Regions from separate parts of the Pectobacterium cacticida genome, predicted to be linked through region 2. Evidence: predicted binding sites of a transcription regulator. Region 2 holds the regulator's gene; each other region holds the start of a gene.

Region 1 (5,165 bases), 2.0 Mb from region 2:
GCCTTTTTCCATACCGGTAATTAATACTGGCTGTAAATTTGCTCGTGCAGCATAAATGGCGGCGGTATAGCCAGCCGGGCCTGACCCCAGAATCAATAACTTGTGATGTTTAACGGTACCCATGCTTTCCTCATTTCATTACGACAGATAATGTTCATGTAGAGGTTATCTACGACAAACGGACTTACTGATAACAACAATTGATTACTCTGAACCTATCTACCATGGACAATCGACGATTGTAAGGAAATTACCGCCGTAAAAAAAGTATACAGAAAAGTTGCAGGCTATTTGTTTAATCGTTAACGACGATGGTGAGGCCAACTCGCTGAAAAACCAGCCACATTTATAAGTAAAATGATTAGCGCTATCCCAGCAAAGAGGTCTTGCTTATCCAATCTGGTAGTTTCTTCTGATTTTCGTTGTTTTGCTTTGACAATCGGCTGTGCATTTGCGAAAACATCTGGGTAAGAGGAAATTTTTTGTATGAGGACAGTCGAAAGCTCGGCTTTTTATTCGTATTTGCGCTGGCAGGCCCTTAGGCCAGGGAGGTGACGTGAAGGCTTTTTCTTCATAAATAGGCAATACGTGGGTCAAGAACACGTCGTTTGACTTTATACAAAATAGGTTGCGTGTCTTCTTTAAGGGTAGCTCTGATACATGAGGTCTATCGGGGTAAGGCAGGGGCAGGGAAAAGTGAAGAGAGACAATAATAATGGTAGACACTAAAAAACGGCCAGGAAAAGATCTCGATCGTATTGATCGTAACATCCTGAACGAATTGCAAAAAGACGGACGTATTTCTAACGTTGAGCTTTCCAAACGGGTTGGACTGTCGCCAACGCCTTGTTTGGAGCGCGTGCGTCGTTTGGAAAGACAAGGGTTCATTAATGGCTACACAGCGCTGCTAAACCCACATTATCTCGATGCGTCACTGCTGGTTTTTGTTGAAATAACACTAAATCGCGGGGCGCCAGATGTTTTTGAACAGTTTAATTCCGCAGTACAAAAGCTGGAAGAAATCCAGGAATGTCATCTGGTTTCCGGTGATTTTGACTATTTGTTGAAAACACGTGTTCCGGATATGTCTGCTTACCGGAAGTTGCTGGGTGAAACTTTACTGCGTTTGCCGGGCGTCAATGACACTCGCACCTACGTCGTAATGGAAGAAGTGAAGCAAAGCAGCCGTCTGGTCATTAAGACGCGCTAACGTGTGGGTGCAATACCCGATAAATTCAGCTACACTCCTGTGAATTTATACAGCTCCAGCGCCGGGTTTTCTCGGCGCTTTGTCATAAACCTTACAGGCCCTGGAGAGACGCTTGAGCCAGGAATATACGGAAGATAAAGACGTTGTGCTGAATAAACTCAGTGGAACGCGACGTTTGCTTGAAGCGGTTTTAATCGTTGTGGCGCTTTTCGCCGTTTACCTCGGTGTCGCATTACTCAGCTTCAGCCCCTCTGACCCCAGCTGGTCTCAAACCGCATGGCATGAGCCTATTCATAACCTGGGCGGGGTTGCGGGAGCATGGCTGGCTGACACGCTGTTCTTTATTTTCGGGGTGCTGGCCTATGCTATTCCGCCGATTATGTTATCCCTCTGTTGGGCCGCTTTCCGCCAACGCGATAACTCGCAAGCGATAGATTATTTTACCTTTTCGCTGCGTCTGATCGGTACGCTGGCGCTGATTTTGACATCATGCGGCTTAGCGGCGTTGAATATTGATGACCTTTACTATTTCGCTTCAGGCGGCGTATTAGGGAGTCTACTGAGCAGCTCAATGATCCCACGCTTCAACAGCATGGGGGCGACATTGATTCTGCTGTGCGTGTGGGGCGCGGGCTTAACGCTTTTTACCGGTTGGTCTTGGTTAACGATAGCTGAGAAAATTGGTGCCGCCGTGTTGGGCTGTCTGACATTCATGTCAAATCGCTCACGTCGTGATGAAAATTATGGTGAAGAAAACGATCGCGATGAAGATGCGCTTTCCCTGGCAAGTGAACATCAAGATACAGCGCGCGGTGACGCTGTAACACCGCATAGTGATGACGATGATATTCTGTTTTCCGCCCCTTCCGTCACTGAGGTTATAAATGCGTCGACGATGCAGAGCGTTGCAAAGGCGGGCGCGGCTTGTAATGAAGACACTGCGGCTACACCACAACCTCCCTCGCACACGGAAACGCCAACACAGTCTGATCGGTCATTATCTGACATAGCGCCATTGATAACACCATCAGCGGCGGATAACGCGCCAGCGCACAATCCTCCTCTATACACTTTTGATCTCCCTGAGACGCCTGCCGATCTTACCAGTCGGTCTGGGCCGTATAGCCCGGCGACGATGTCCGATGGACATCGTCATGAAGAAAATACTGAACCGCCGGTGTTGACGTCAGCCGAGGTTCATCCTCTTTCTGAATCGTCGCAGCCTGCCCGCGATGGTGAGTTCGCTGTAAACAACACCTTTATGCCTGCATTTAGCGCCGATGCTGATGATAACCCGCAGATTAAGCGCGGGCAGGGGCCAGAACTGCCACGTCCAAATCCAGTACGTATCCCGACACGTCGCGAACTGGCCTCTTACGGCATCAAATTGCCATCGCAGCGACTGGCTGAAGAGCAAGCAAGGTCAAAGTCTCCCCATCGGCACATTGGTACGGAATTAGCCAGCGGTGAAGTTGAAGAGGCCGCACTGGATGATGCTCAACAGGAAGCCGCATTGCAGCAGGCATACCTAGAGCAGCAGCGTCAGCGCTACGGTGATTCATATCCGTTGCAGCAAGACGATGAAGACGCGCAGTTAGCCAAAGATTTTGCAGCGCAGCAGCAGTCGCGTTACGGCGCAAGCCTACCGCCGCAAGAGGAGGATAATCCACCACCGAGTGCGTCGTCCTTGAACAACGAACCAGAGCGATCTGCACCCGTGGCGCCGCATAACGCTTTCTCATTCACGCCGTTTAGCGCAGAAGCAGAAGATGAGTTAGATGACCCTAATCCCGTATACCCTAGGGTTCAGCCTGCCCATCACGAAGAGACGGATCTTCCGCCAATGCATGTTAGCGATGACGACGATGGCGATGAACGCGGCTTGTTAACTGCCAGTCAGCCAGTGCGACAAGCATCTGCGCCTATTGAGCCGGTAAAACAGGAACATGAATCAGCACGGCATCCCGCCATGGAGGGCTTGATTCATCCGTTCCTGGTGCGTAATGAACAGCCGTTGCAGAAACCCACAACGCCGCTGCCAACATTAGATTTATTAACGCCGCCGCCGTCCAGCGAAGCACCTGTGGATGATTTCGCATTGGAAAAAACGGCGCGGTTGATTGAAATGCGGTTGGCTGATTTCCGGGTAAAAGCAGATGTTGTCGATCATTCTCCTGGGCCAGTCATCACGCGATTTGAGCTTGATCTGGCGCCCGGCGTTAAGGCGGCGCGTATCTCGAATTTGGCGCGTGATTTAGCGCGTTCACTGTCGGTGGTCGCCGTGCGTATTGTTGAGGTGATTCCTGGTAAGCCGTATGTTGGATTGGAATTGCCCAATGCCCATCGTCAGACGGTATATCTGCGGGAAGTTTTGGATTGCGACAAATTTCGGGATAATCCTTCCCCGCTATCTATCGTTTTGGGTAAAGATATTGCCGGTGAACCTGTTGTTGCCGATTTGGCCAAAATGCCGCATCTGCTGGTCGCCGGTACGACCGGATCCGGTAAGTCGGTCGGCGTTAACGCTATGATCATCAGTATGTTGTATAAGGCAACACCGGAAGATGTGCGTTTCATCATGATCGATCCAAAGATGCTTGAGCTTTCGGTGTATGAAGGCATTCCGCATTTGTTGACGGAAGTGGTGACCGACATGAAAGATGCGGCAAATGCGCTACGCTGGTGTGTTGGTGAAATGGAACATCGTTATAAACTGATGTCGGCACTCGGTGTGCGTAATCTGGCGGGTTACAACGAACGGGTGATGACGGCAAACGCAATGGGCCGCCCGATCCCTGATCCGTTCTGGAAACCCAGCGATAGCATGGATATGACGCCACCGGTATTGGAGAAGCTGCCTTATATCGTTGTTATGGTTGATGAGTTTGCTGACTTGATGATGGCAGTGGGAAAGAAAGTTGAAGAACTGATTGCTCGGCTGGCGCAAAAAGCGCGCGCAGCGGGGATCCACCTAGTGCTGGCAACGCAGCGTCCCTCGGTTGATGTCATCACCGGGTTAATCAAGGCCAACATTCCAACGCGTATTGCATTTACCGTATCCAGCAAGATTGATTCTCGCACTATCCTCGATCAGGCTGGGGCGGAATCGCTTCTGGGGATGGGGGATATGCTATATATGGCGCCGAACTCCTCAATACCTGTACGTGTTCACGGCGCTTTTGTGCGCGATGAAGAAGTTCATGCTGTCGTTCAGGATTGGAAAGCGCGCGGTCGTCCGCAATATATCGATAATATCATCAAAGGCGGGGATGATGCTGAAGGCGGCCTCGGTCTTGACGGCGACGAGGAACTGGATCCTTTATTCGATCAGGCAGTGGAGTTTGTGGTTGATAAACGCCGAGCCTCCATCTCTGGTGTCCAGCGCCAGTTCCGGATCGGCTATAACCGTGCCGCGCGTATTGTGGAACAAATGGAAGCGCAAGGCATTGTTAGTTCTCCGGGCCACAATGGCAACCGTGAGGTCTTGGCGCCTCCCTCGATGGAGTAAAGATAAAGATGGGCAATAACGGAAATCATGCAATCCATAACGCAGTTGTAAGCTAGCCGATATGAAAAGAAGCGTAAAAGCGTCGATAAGCGGATAATTCGCCTATCGACGTCGGCGCAGGTTCAGATAACATGACGCAAGAAATGAAACAAATTACGTAACGCCAATCCGTAAATAACACAGGCGTAATGCTACGTGCACTGTACCAAATACGGTGGGCATCAGGATATCAAAGGATTATGCGTATGAAAAAGTGGCTAGCCATCGGTTGTTTGATCGTCAGTGTGACCTCAACGGCGGTCTATGCCGACGCGGCGAAAGATTTGCAAGGTCGCCTCAATAAAGTGAACAGTTTCCGTGCAGACTTCAGCCAGAAAGTGATAAGCGCCGATGGTGCCGCAGTACAAGAAGGGCAAGGAGAACTGTGGCTGAAACGGCCTAACCTCT
Region 2 (5,165 bases):
CGCCCTCCATGAAATATTCAACGGAATAGCCGCGGGCAAATAACTCCCCCAGATATTCGCGAAAAATGGTTGAATACAGTTTGTTGCCTTTAAAGGTTCGCCGAATGAAAAACGCACCAAGACGGCGGAATATCGGCCCCGCTGGCCAGAAGTTAAGATTGATTCCCGCGGCGATGTGCGGCGGCACCAGCCCCTGGTGATACAAGACATAAGACAGGAGCAGGTAGTCCATATGACTACGGTGACAAGGCACATAAACGATGCCGTGACCATCCTCTGCCAGTTGGCGAACACGCTCAGCGTTATGAACATTGATCCCCTGATAAAGGCGGTTCCATGTCCAACTTAATACGCGATCCGACAGACGCACCGCCTCGTAGGAAAAGTTGGCGGCGATCTCTTCCAGTAATTCAATGGCATTCTGTTGCGCTTTTTCATGAGAGATCTTCTTACTGCGTGCTTCGTCCTCGATGGCTTTCTTGATCGCTTTGGAGCCCAACAGTTTGTTAAACAGCTCCTGACGCACCGGCAAGCGCGGGCCAACAGCCGCCAAACGTTGGCGAGAGAAGTGCATACGTGCGACACGCGCCAGTTTGTGGGCTATCGTCTTATCGGTGCCATGCTCGGTCGCCATATAGCGCAGAGACACCGGGCTGGAGAAGCGGACAAAACTGTCACGACCTAGCCACAGGACGGCGAAAAATTTCTCAATGCCATTAAGTAACCGTAAATGAGGTGTTGATTGAGCGTGGCCTTCGCGTCCTGGAGAACGCCCAAACATGACGGAAACGGGAACCATCTGTACATCCAGATCTGGATTGGCACGATGCAAATCCAGATAGTCGTGGAACAGCTTGACGGATTCCTGTTTGGGAACGTAATAGTGAAAGACGCGTGGGCCGTCATTGATAAAAACGTAACTAGGGAGTTCGATGCCGTTAAAGTCGAATGATTGCAAAGGGTCGGGTAACCCCAATGCCAGACATTTCGCCTGTAGCGTCAACAGATCCGCCTGAGAGTTGTAGGGCAGAACATAGAGTATGGGACGTGAAGGATCTAACCCCAACTCAGCCACGGGATCTGCAGGAATTACTTTGCTTTTCACCAGCAGTTTCAGCGGGAAACTCAATAGCTTGTAGTAAATTTTACGCCAGCCTGACATAACAACTTGGAGCCTCTTGTTAGCGATGCGCGGCAAGGATACCAGAAACTGCGCCGGAGATCTGTGGTGATGAGACAACACCAGCGCGTTAAAATGCGAACTATTTTATATAAAAAGTGGAGGATAAATGAATAAAGCGACGGGAGTAACCCGGATTATTAAGGCGACTGGTTATTCCCTTAATGGGCTGAAACAGGCGTGGCGGCACGAAGCGGCATTTCGTCAGGAAACTCTACTGACGAGTGTCGGCATCATCGTTGCGTGTTTATTGCCCGTTACGCTAGTCGAAAAACTATTACTGATTGGATCTGTCGTCTTGATTATGCTCTTCGAGTTAGCCAATAGTGCCATTGAAGCGGTTGTCGATCGCATTGGCTGCGAACACCATGAATTATCGGGTCGAGCTAAAGATATGGGCTCCGCGGCCGTTTTCATCGCTTTCCTGTTTGCTGCTGTTGTCTGGGGAGGCATTCTCTGGCAGTGTTTTGCCTGACGTTACGCATAAGCAAATAAAAGTCAGGGCTTTGCCTACATCGGCATTCCCAATGTTGACTTACCTGTATATACTCACGGAAAGACTGTATAAACAACCAGGGGGCGGGATGAAAGTATTAACGGCAAGGCAGCAGCAGGTGTATGACTTAATCCGCGATCATATTGCGCAGACTGGAATGCCGCCAACGCGTGCGGAAATTGCTCAACAATTGGGGTTCCGCTCACCCAATGCGGCGGAAGAGCACCTAAAGGCATTGGCGCGTAAAGGCGTAATTGAAATTGTCTCAGGCGCTTCGCGTGGCATTCGCCTTCTGATGGAAGAAGAGACGGGGATCCCCTTGGTGGGGCGCGTCGCCGCAGGTGAGCCGCTGCTCGCGCAGGAACATATCGAATGTCATTATCAGGTCGATCCTGCAATGTTCAAACCCAGCGCTGATTTTTTGCTGCGAGTAAGCGGCATGTCGATGAAAAATATTGGCATTATGGATGGCGATTTACTCGCTGTGCACAAAACCGAAGATGTTCGCAACGGGCAAATCGTTGTCGCACGTATCGAAGATGAAGTGACGGTAAAACGCCTGAAGAAACAAGGTAATACGGTGTATTTGCTCGCTGAGAATGAAGAGTTTGCCCCCATTGTTGTCGATCTGCGCCAGCAAAATTTTTCGGTAGAAGGCTTAGCGGTTGGCATCATTCGTAACAGCGACTGGAGCTAACAGTTTGTGGCTACGCACGGCTAGTGGCTGGAAGTTGCGTCTTTAGGCATTAACGTTTTTTTATCGGCACGCTATGGTCATGATCGCAATGATCCGGCTGTTTGCATGATGCTATTTCCTGGCAGTCGCTGCATAGCCCGTGTGCTTCCACAACGCTGTGACGCAGCGTAAATCCTGACTGTTGCGCCAAATTGCGTAGCGTTTCCTCCACCCCTTCGGTTTGACGTTCTGTCACCTGCCCACAGCGATCGCAGATGAAGAGGGCGGAGGTATGGCTTTGGTCTTCGATATGGTGACACAGTACGTAACTGTTGTTGGATTCGACTCGATGAATGAAGCCCTGCTCCAGCAGAAAATCCAGCGCACGATAGACCGTCGGCGGTTTGGCCTGAGGCTCGGAAACCCGCAGCAGATCGAGCAGATCATATGCGCTGATCGCGCCGGGTTGTTGGGCCATAAGGCGTAAAACTTCTAACCGCTGGGGCGTGAGACGCACAGCGCGTTGCTGACAAATTTGTTCAGCCTGGGCAAGCAGTTTGTCCTGTTGGGTTGAATTCATTGCCATATCACCCTGACGCATTGAGAATTAAGGCGGATATCTTATCACGATTGCGTAAAAACGCCGAACTGGCGGCATTATCCTGCGATAATAGCGTTATACCACCAGATCGATAAGCAAGGCTCGTACCGGCGATCCAGCCCGTAGCGTCAGTGACGGTTCTTGTTTAATAAATGCGCCGTCTCCACAGTGTAAGACCTCGCTGTTATGGTCGCCCTTTACTATCATTGAACCACGGATCAGCTGCAGGTAGGCCTGGTTGCCCTGTAGGGTGATTGCGCTTTGCGCATCTTGCTGGAGATCGACATGATGGACCCAAACTTGCTGTCGCAGTTGCAGGCTCTGATCTTCACCTTCGGGCGAAGCAAGCAGCGTGTGACTTGATGAATTTAATGCCATACGCTGTAGCGGGCTGTTTTCCCGCGTCTGGCAAGCGTTCAGCCATAATTGCAGGCGAGTCAACGGAGCACTGGCGCTGGGGTTGTGTTCGCTATAACTGACGTTTGGCTGAGTGGCGAGCAACAATACCTCTCCAGCTTTAGCGTGAACATGTGCGCCGTTGCTGTCGCGATATTCGGCCTCACCCTGCAGAATAATATTCAGGATATCTACCCGTGGGTAGCTCCGTGGCTGGAACGATGCCCCCGGCGCTAGCACTTCCTGATTAAGCACGCGTAGAGAAGCATAGCCCAGCAACTGTGGATCAAAATAGTGACCGAAAGAGAAGGTATAGCGCGCCTGCAACCAGCCATAGTCGGCCTGACCGCATTGTCCTACCGCTCTTCGTGTGATCATAACCGTAATCCTCGGATAATTATTTATTAAACCGATAGTAATTGTGTGGACGTTGGATTGTTAGCTAGTTAATCTGGTGGGTATATTCAAAATTCCTGAATGAGAAAACGATGGCGAGAGAACGAGCACTGACGCTGGAAGCCTTGAGGGTGATGGATGCGATCGATCGCCGCGGCAGTTTTGCGGCGGCCGCTGACGAACTGGGCAGGGTGCCCTCCGCGCTGAGCTATACCATGCAAAAACTGGAAGAAGAGTTAGATGTGGTGTTGTTCGATCGTTCCGGGCATCGCACCAAATTCACTAACGTCGGGCGTATGCTGCTGGAGCGCGGTCGTATATTGCTGGAGGCGGCAGATAAACTGACCGCGGATGCGGAAGCACTGGCGCGCGGTTGGGAAACGCACCTGACGATTGTGACGGAAGCGCTGATTCCTACCCAGCGGCTTTTTCCCTTAATCGATAAACTGGCGCTCAAGGCGAACACGCAGGTATCGATTCTGACGGAAGTGCTGGCAGGCGCGTGGGAACGCCTTGAACAAGGGCGTGCCGATATCGTTATCGCGCCGGATATGCACTTTCGCGCGTCATCAGAAATGAATACTCGCAAACTGTACACAACGAATAATGTTTATGTCGCCAGCCCGGATCATCCTATCCATCAGGAGCCTGAGCCGCTGTCAGATGCAACTCGGGTAAAGTACCGTGGGATTGCCGTCGCCGATACCGCACGCGAACGCCCGGTGCTTACCGTGCAACTGCTTGATAAGCAGCAGCGTCTGACGGTGAGTTCGCTGGAGGATAAGCGTCTTGCGTTACTCGCAGGATTAGGCGTCGCCACGATGCCTTACCCCATGGTGGAGGAGGATATTGCCGAAGGGCGTTTACGGGTGGTTGGGCCGGAGTATCACATAGAAAGCCAGATAATTATGGCGTGGCGACGGGACAGCATGGGTGAGGCAAAATCCTGGTTCCTGCGCGAAATTCCAAAATTGCTGAACAAACCCTAGTGTTGTCGAGCCTCAAGTGTTGTGCCGTATAGCGGCAAGACGTCGCGCCTTGCCATCATGTTAACTTGCGCTATTAATGGGAAAATCTCTTATCACGCTGGTGAGGTTGATGCAGATCTTGCTCTGGACCTAGGGAGATTACACCGTGTGGATTAATGGTGCTGTGGCTACGGTAGTAGTGGTGACGGATATGCATCATATCAACGGTATCAGCGATGCCAGGCATCTGATAAATATCACGCAGAAAACCGAACAGATTGGGGTAATCGCTGAGACGATATTTATCACATTTAAAATGCGTGTGATAAACCGGATCGAAACGAATTAATGTTGTCCATAGCCGTAGATCGGCTTCGGTTAACCGAGCGCCAGTGAGGTAACGCTGCTGCGCAAGAATGGCTTCCAGATCGGATAATGCGGCAAAAACGGCC
Region 3 (5,165 bases), 1.6 Mb from region 2:
GGCGCCGGAAACCAACGGTCAGGTGGCGGTAAAAGCGTGGCAAGCGCTGGGTAAATTTACCGGACGCGATCACACGCACCTGGCACTAAATAAAGAAGACGAGAAAATTCGCTTCCGCGATATCCAGGCGCAGCCGCGCAAGATTATCTCCAGCCCGACCTGGTCGGGGCTGGAAGACGAACATGTTTCCTATAACGCCTGTTATACCAACGTTCATGAGCGGATTCCGTGGCGGACGCTCTCCGGTCGCCAGCAGTTGTATCAAGACCATGAGTGGATGCGCGCTTTCGGCGAAAGCCTGCTGGTCTACCGCCCGCCAGTCGACACCCGTGCAGCGGCGCCGGTAATGAACCAGAAACCTAACGGCAACCCGGAAAAGGCGCTGAACTTCCTCACGCCGCACCAGAAATGGGGTATTCACTCCACCTACAGCGACAACCTGTTGATGCTGACGCTGGGGCGTGGCGGCCCGATTATCTGGCTGAGCGAACAGGATGCCAGCGATTTAGGTATTGCGGATAACGACTGGGTAGAAGCATTCAACGCTAACGGCGCGCTGACGGCGCGGGCGGTGGTCAGCCAGCGTGTACCGGCGGGCATGACCATGATGTACCACGCGCAGGAACGCATTATTAACCTGCCGGGATCGGAAATCACCCAGCAGCGCGGCGGTATTCACAACTCGGTGACCCGTATCACGCCGAAACCCACCCATATGATCGGCGGCTATGCTCAACTGGCCTATGGCTTTAACTACTATGGCACCGTTGGGTCGAACCGCGATGAGTTCGTCGTCGTTCGTAAAATGAAACGTATCGACTGGCTGGACGATGAAGGCCAGGACGATGTTCAGCAACAAACAGTACAGAAAGCGGTACAGCAGGAGAAAGCCTGATGAAAATTCGTTCACAAGTGGGCATGGTGCTGAATCTGGACAAATGCATCGGCTGTCATACCTGCTCCGTTAGCTGTAAAAATGTTTGGACCAGCCGTGAAGGGATGGAATACGCCTGGTTCAACAACGTCGAAACCAAGCCGGGCGTCGGCTATCCGCATGCCTGGGAAGATCAGGAAAAATGGCAGGGCGGTTGGATCCGTAAAATCAGCGGCAAGCTTGAACCGCGCATGGGGAATCGCGTCAGCGTATTGTCCAAAATCTTCGCTAACCCCGACGTACCGGGGCTCGACGATTACTATGAACCGTTCGATTACGATTATCAGAACCTGTGTAAAGCGCCGGAAGGGAAGCACCAACCCGTCGCCCGTCCACGTTCGCTGATTACCGGTCAGCGGATGAAGAAAATCGAGAATGGCCCGAACTGGGAAGACGATCTGGGAGGCGAATTCAGCGTACGCGCCAAAGATAAAAACTTTGCGCATATGCAGAAAGCGATGTACGGCCAGTTCGAAAATACCTTCATGATGTATTTGCCGCGCCTGTGCGAACACTGCCTGAACCCGGCGTGCGTGGCCACCTGTCCGAGCGGCGCGATCTACAAACGCGCTGAAGACGGTATCGTCCTGATCGATCAGGACAAATGCCGCGGCTGGCGTATGTGCCTGACCGGTTGCCCGTACAAGAAAATCTACTTCAACTGGAAGAGCGGCAAATCGGAAAAATGTATTTTCTGCTACCCGCGCATTGAAAGCGGCCAGCCGACGCTCTGCTCAGAAACCTGCGTCGGTCGTATCCGCTATCTAGGCGTGCTGCTCTATGATGCCGACCGCATCGAACAAGCGGCCTCGGCGGAAAATGAGCAAGATCTGTACCAGAGCCAGTTGGATGTGTTCCTTGACCCGCATGACCCGAAAGTCATTGAACAAGCGCTGAAAGACGGTATTCCCAACAGCGTTATTGAAGCGGCGCAGCGGTCGCCGGTGTACAAAATGGCAATGGACTGGAAGCTGGCGCTGCCGCTGCACCCGGAATACCGCACGTTGCCGATGGTGTGGTACGTGCCGCCGTTATCACCGATCCAGTCTGCCGCCGATGCGGGGCAATTGGCGCACACTGGCGTCCTGCCGGACGTCGAAAGCCTGCGTATCCCGGTGCAATATCTGGCAAACCTGCTAACCGCAGGAGATACCGAGCCAGTCTTACTGGCGCTGAAACGTATGCTGGCGATGCGTCACTACAAACGTGCGGAAAGCGTAGAGGGTAAGATCGATACCCGTGCGCTGGAACAGGTTGGACTGACGGAAGCGCAGGCGCAGGAAATGTACCGCTATCTGGCGATTGCCAACTACGAAGATCGTTTCGTGATCCCTTCAAGCCATCGTGAGCTGGCGCGTGACGCGTTTCCGGAAAGTAAAGGTTGCGGCTTCAGCTTTGGTGATGGGTGTCACGGCAGCGATACCAAATTCAACCTGTTCAATAGTAAGCGTATTGACGCCATTGATGTCAGCAGCAAGACGCGCGATATGAACAGCAAAATCATGCAGGAGACGAACCATGATTAGCCTGCGGATTATTGCCCGCCTATTGGACTATCCCGATAGCGAGCTGTGGGAAAACCGGGGTGAGTTGATCGACGCGGCAGCGCAGGCCGATGCCTTGTCGCCGCTTGCACGCCGCCAATTGATACAGTTCATCAATACCTTGTGTGACAGGGATTTGTTAGACATGCAAGCAGAGTACAGCGGGCTGTTTGACCGCGGTCGGGCAACGTCGCTGCTGCTGTTCGAGCACGTTCACGGTGAGTCGCGCGACCGTGGTCAGGCAATGGTTGACCTGATGCAGCACTATGACGATGCCGGGTTGGCGCTGGATTGCCGTGAGCTACCGGACTACCTGCCGCTGTACCTTGAGTACCTTTCTCGTCTGGAACCCGCGCAAAGCCGCGCGGGGTTACTCGACATCGCGCCGATTCTGGCATTGATTGGGGCGCGTTTGCAGCAACGCGATAGTCGCTATGCCGTGCTGTTCGATCTGCTGCTGGCACTGTCCGGTAGTGACCTGAAAAGTGACGATGTCACGTCTAAGGTGGCAGGGGAAGCGCGTGATGATACGCCGCAGGCGCTGGATGCCGTGTGGGAAGAGGAGCAGGTTAAATTCCTCGGCGAAGAAGGCTGCGCATCGGCCCAGCAAACGCAACACCAACGCCGTTTTGCTGGCGCGGTGGTGCCGCAATATTTGAATCTTGACGCGACATCGGCGGGAGGGCAACGCTAATGAGTGCAATCACGAACTCTTCTTTTATAAACTTCAGCAATATATTCTTTTTTGACATCTATCCTTACCTGGCGATGGCGATTTTCCTGATTGGTAGCTGGGTGCGCTATGACTATGGTCAATACAGTTGGCGTGCCGGGTCGAGCCAAATGCTGGATAAGAAAGGGATGCGTCTGGCGTCTAACCTGTTCCATCTGGGGATCCTGGGTGTCCTTGCCGGGCATTTCCTCGGCATGCTGACGCCGCACTGGATGTACGAAGCCTTCCTGCCAATGGACGTCAAACAGAAAATGGCGATGTTCGGCGGCGGAGCGGCAGGCTTGCTGACGTTTGTCGGTGGCGTGCTGTTATTAAAACGTCGGCTGACTAATCCGCGCGTTCGTGCCACGTCCAGCGTCGGCGATATTCTTATCCTGTCGTTGCTGGTGATCCAGGCGGGCTTAGGGCTTCTGACCATCCCTTTTTCGGCACAGCATATGGATGGCAGTGAAATGCTGAAACTGGTCGGTTGGGCGCAAAGCGTGGCGTTCTTCCAAGGGGGGGCATCAGCACATCTGGCGGGGGTGGCGTTGATCTACAAGTTGCACATCGTATTGGGGTTAACGCTGTTTGTCCTGTTCCCGTTCTGCCGTCTGGTACACATCTGGAGTGCGCCGGTGGAATACCTGACACGTCGCTACCAACTTGTACGTAATCGCCGTTAGGCGTGATGTAACACGGTGGCGTTAGCACGACGCCACCGCGCTTGTTTGGCGTTTATTGACATTCCGCTTATTTACTTACCCTCGCCAATTTAACGTCTCCGACCATTACTCATTTCATCGAAAATTTATTGGCGCTATCGCCTTACGTAAGGAAAGCGCACACCGTTACGGCTCAACGCGGGCAGTGAATTTTGTCCATTGCACTATTGGCGATCGTTTTTTATACTGTATAAAAATACAGTTATATTGCCGTGCCGAGAGGCGAACAGAGAAATGAAACGATATCTTCCTGAGCCCTGCCCAGATAAGCAGGCGCTAAATCTTTATGCCGCTGCGGTGCCTGCGGGATTCCCCAGCCCGGCGAATGATTATGTTGAACAGCGTATCGATTTGAATAGCGTGTGTGTTCGGCATCCTTCGGCAACCTATTTTGTACGAGTTGCTGGTCACTCGATGGTGGAAGGGGGAATTCACGATGGCGATCTGGCCGTGGTCGATAGTGCATTGCAGGCGCGTCATGGCGATATTGTGATTGCCGCGCTGGATGGCGAGTTCACCATCAAACGGCTACAGGTAACCCCTACGTTGGCGCTAGTGCCGATGAACGCTGCCTATACACCGATTCCAATTAAAGACCGCGAGAGTCTCGCTATTTTTGGCGTCGTCACTTACGTTATTCATGCGACTCGATAATGTACGCCCTCGTTGATGTGAATACCTTTTATGCCAGTTGCGAAAAGGTTTTTCGCCCGGATTTGGCGCATAAGCCGGTCATTGTGCTTAGTAACAATGATGGATGTGTGATTGCCCGTTCTCATGAAGCGAAAGCGCTGGGCGTAAAAATGGGGGTGCCATTCTTTCAGATCGACGAACTGATTCGTCGGCATAATATTGTGGTTTTTTCCTCTAATTATGCGCTTTACGCGGATATGTCGGCGCGCGTGATGAGTATTTTGGAAGAGATGGCGCCTGCGGTAGAGATCTACAGCATTGATGAGGCTTTTTTGCATTTATCCGGCGTCGCGTGGCGTACCTCGCTTGAGGACGTTGGGCAGCAGATTAAAACGCGCATAAAGCGTGAAGCACATTTACCCGTGGGTGTGGGTATTGCGCCGACCAAGACGTTAGCCAAATTAGCCAATCATGCGGCAAAAACCTGGCGTAAAACACACGGCGTGGTGGATTTATCCAACCCTGAACGCCAGGAAAAGCTGCTGGCAATGACGCCCGTTGGCGAAGTCTGGGGCATTGGCCGCCGACTGGCGCGCCAGATGGAAACGATGGGCATC

Evidence for each region. Region 2 encodes LexA, which represses DNA repair genes until DNA is damaged. Its sites were predicted from a motif close to TNCTGTATGTACATACAGNA; they were not measured.
Region 1: a site for LexA is predicted at 1,246-1,265, ahead of RFN81_RS07455 (DNA translocase FtsK 4TM domain-containing protein). Genes of this name have one in related genera too.
Region 3: a site for LexA is predicted at 4,100-4,119, ahead of umuD (translesion error-prone DNA polymerase V autoproteolytic subunit). Genes of this name have one in related genera too.

What each region holds. Positions count from the first base shown of each region.
Region 1 is NZ_CP133656.1:1,563,469-1,568,633, forward strand. It holds gene trxB (thioredoxin-disulfide reductase) at 1-123, opposite strand, end outside; gene lrp (leucine-responsive transcriptional regulator Lrp) at 716-1,210, shown strand; gene RFN81_RS07455 (DNA translocase FtsK 4TM domain-containing protein) at 1,323-4,718, shown strand; gene lolA (outer membrane lipoprotein chaperone LolA) at 4,964-5,165, shown strand, end outside.
Region 2 is NZ_CP133656.1:3,542,059-3,547,223, reverse strand. It holds gene plsB (glycerol-3-phosphate 1-O-acyltransferase PlsB) at 1-1,162, opposite strand, end outside; gene RFN81_RS16155 (diacylglycerol kinase) at 1,290-1,655, shown strand; gene lexA (transcriptional repressor LexA) at 1,765-2,373, shown strand; gene zur (zinc uptake transcriptional repressor Zur) at 2,423-2,932, opposite strand; gene RFN81_RS16140 (pirin family protein) at 3,029-3,727, opposite strand; gene RFN81_RS16135 (LysR family transcriptional regulator) at 3,838-4,734, shown strand; gene RFN81_RS16130 (glutathione S-transferase family protein) at 4,808-5,165, opposite strand, start outside.
Region 3 is NZ_CP133656.1:1,905,502-1,910,666, forward strand. It holds gene RFN81_RS08885 (nitrate reductase subunit alpha) at 1-895, shown strand, start outside; gene narH (nitrate reductase subunit beta) at 895-2,460, shown strand; gene narJ (nitrate reductase molybdenum cofactor assembly chaperone) at 2,453-3,172, shown strand; gene narI (respiratory nitrate reductase subunit gamma) at 3,199-3,876, shown strand; gene umuD (translesion error-prone DNA polymerase V autoproteolytic subunit) at 4,150-4,569, shown strand; gene umuC (translesion error-prone DNA polymerase V subunit UmuC) at 4,569-5,165, shown strand, end outside.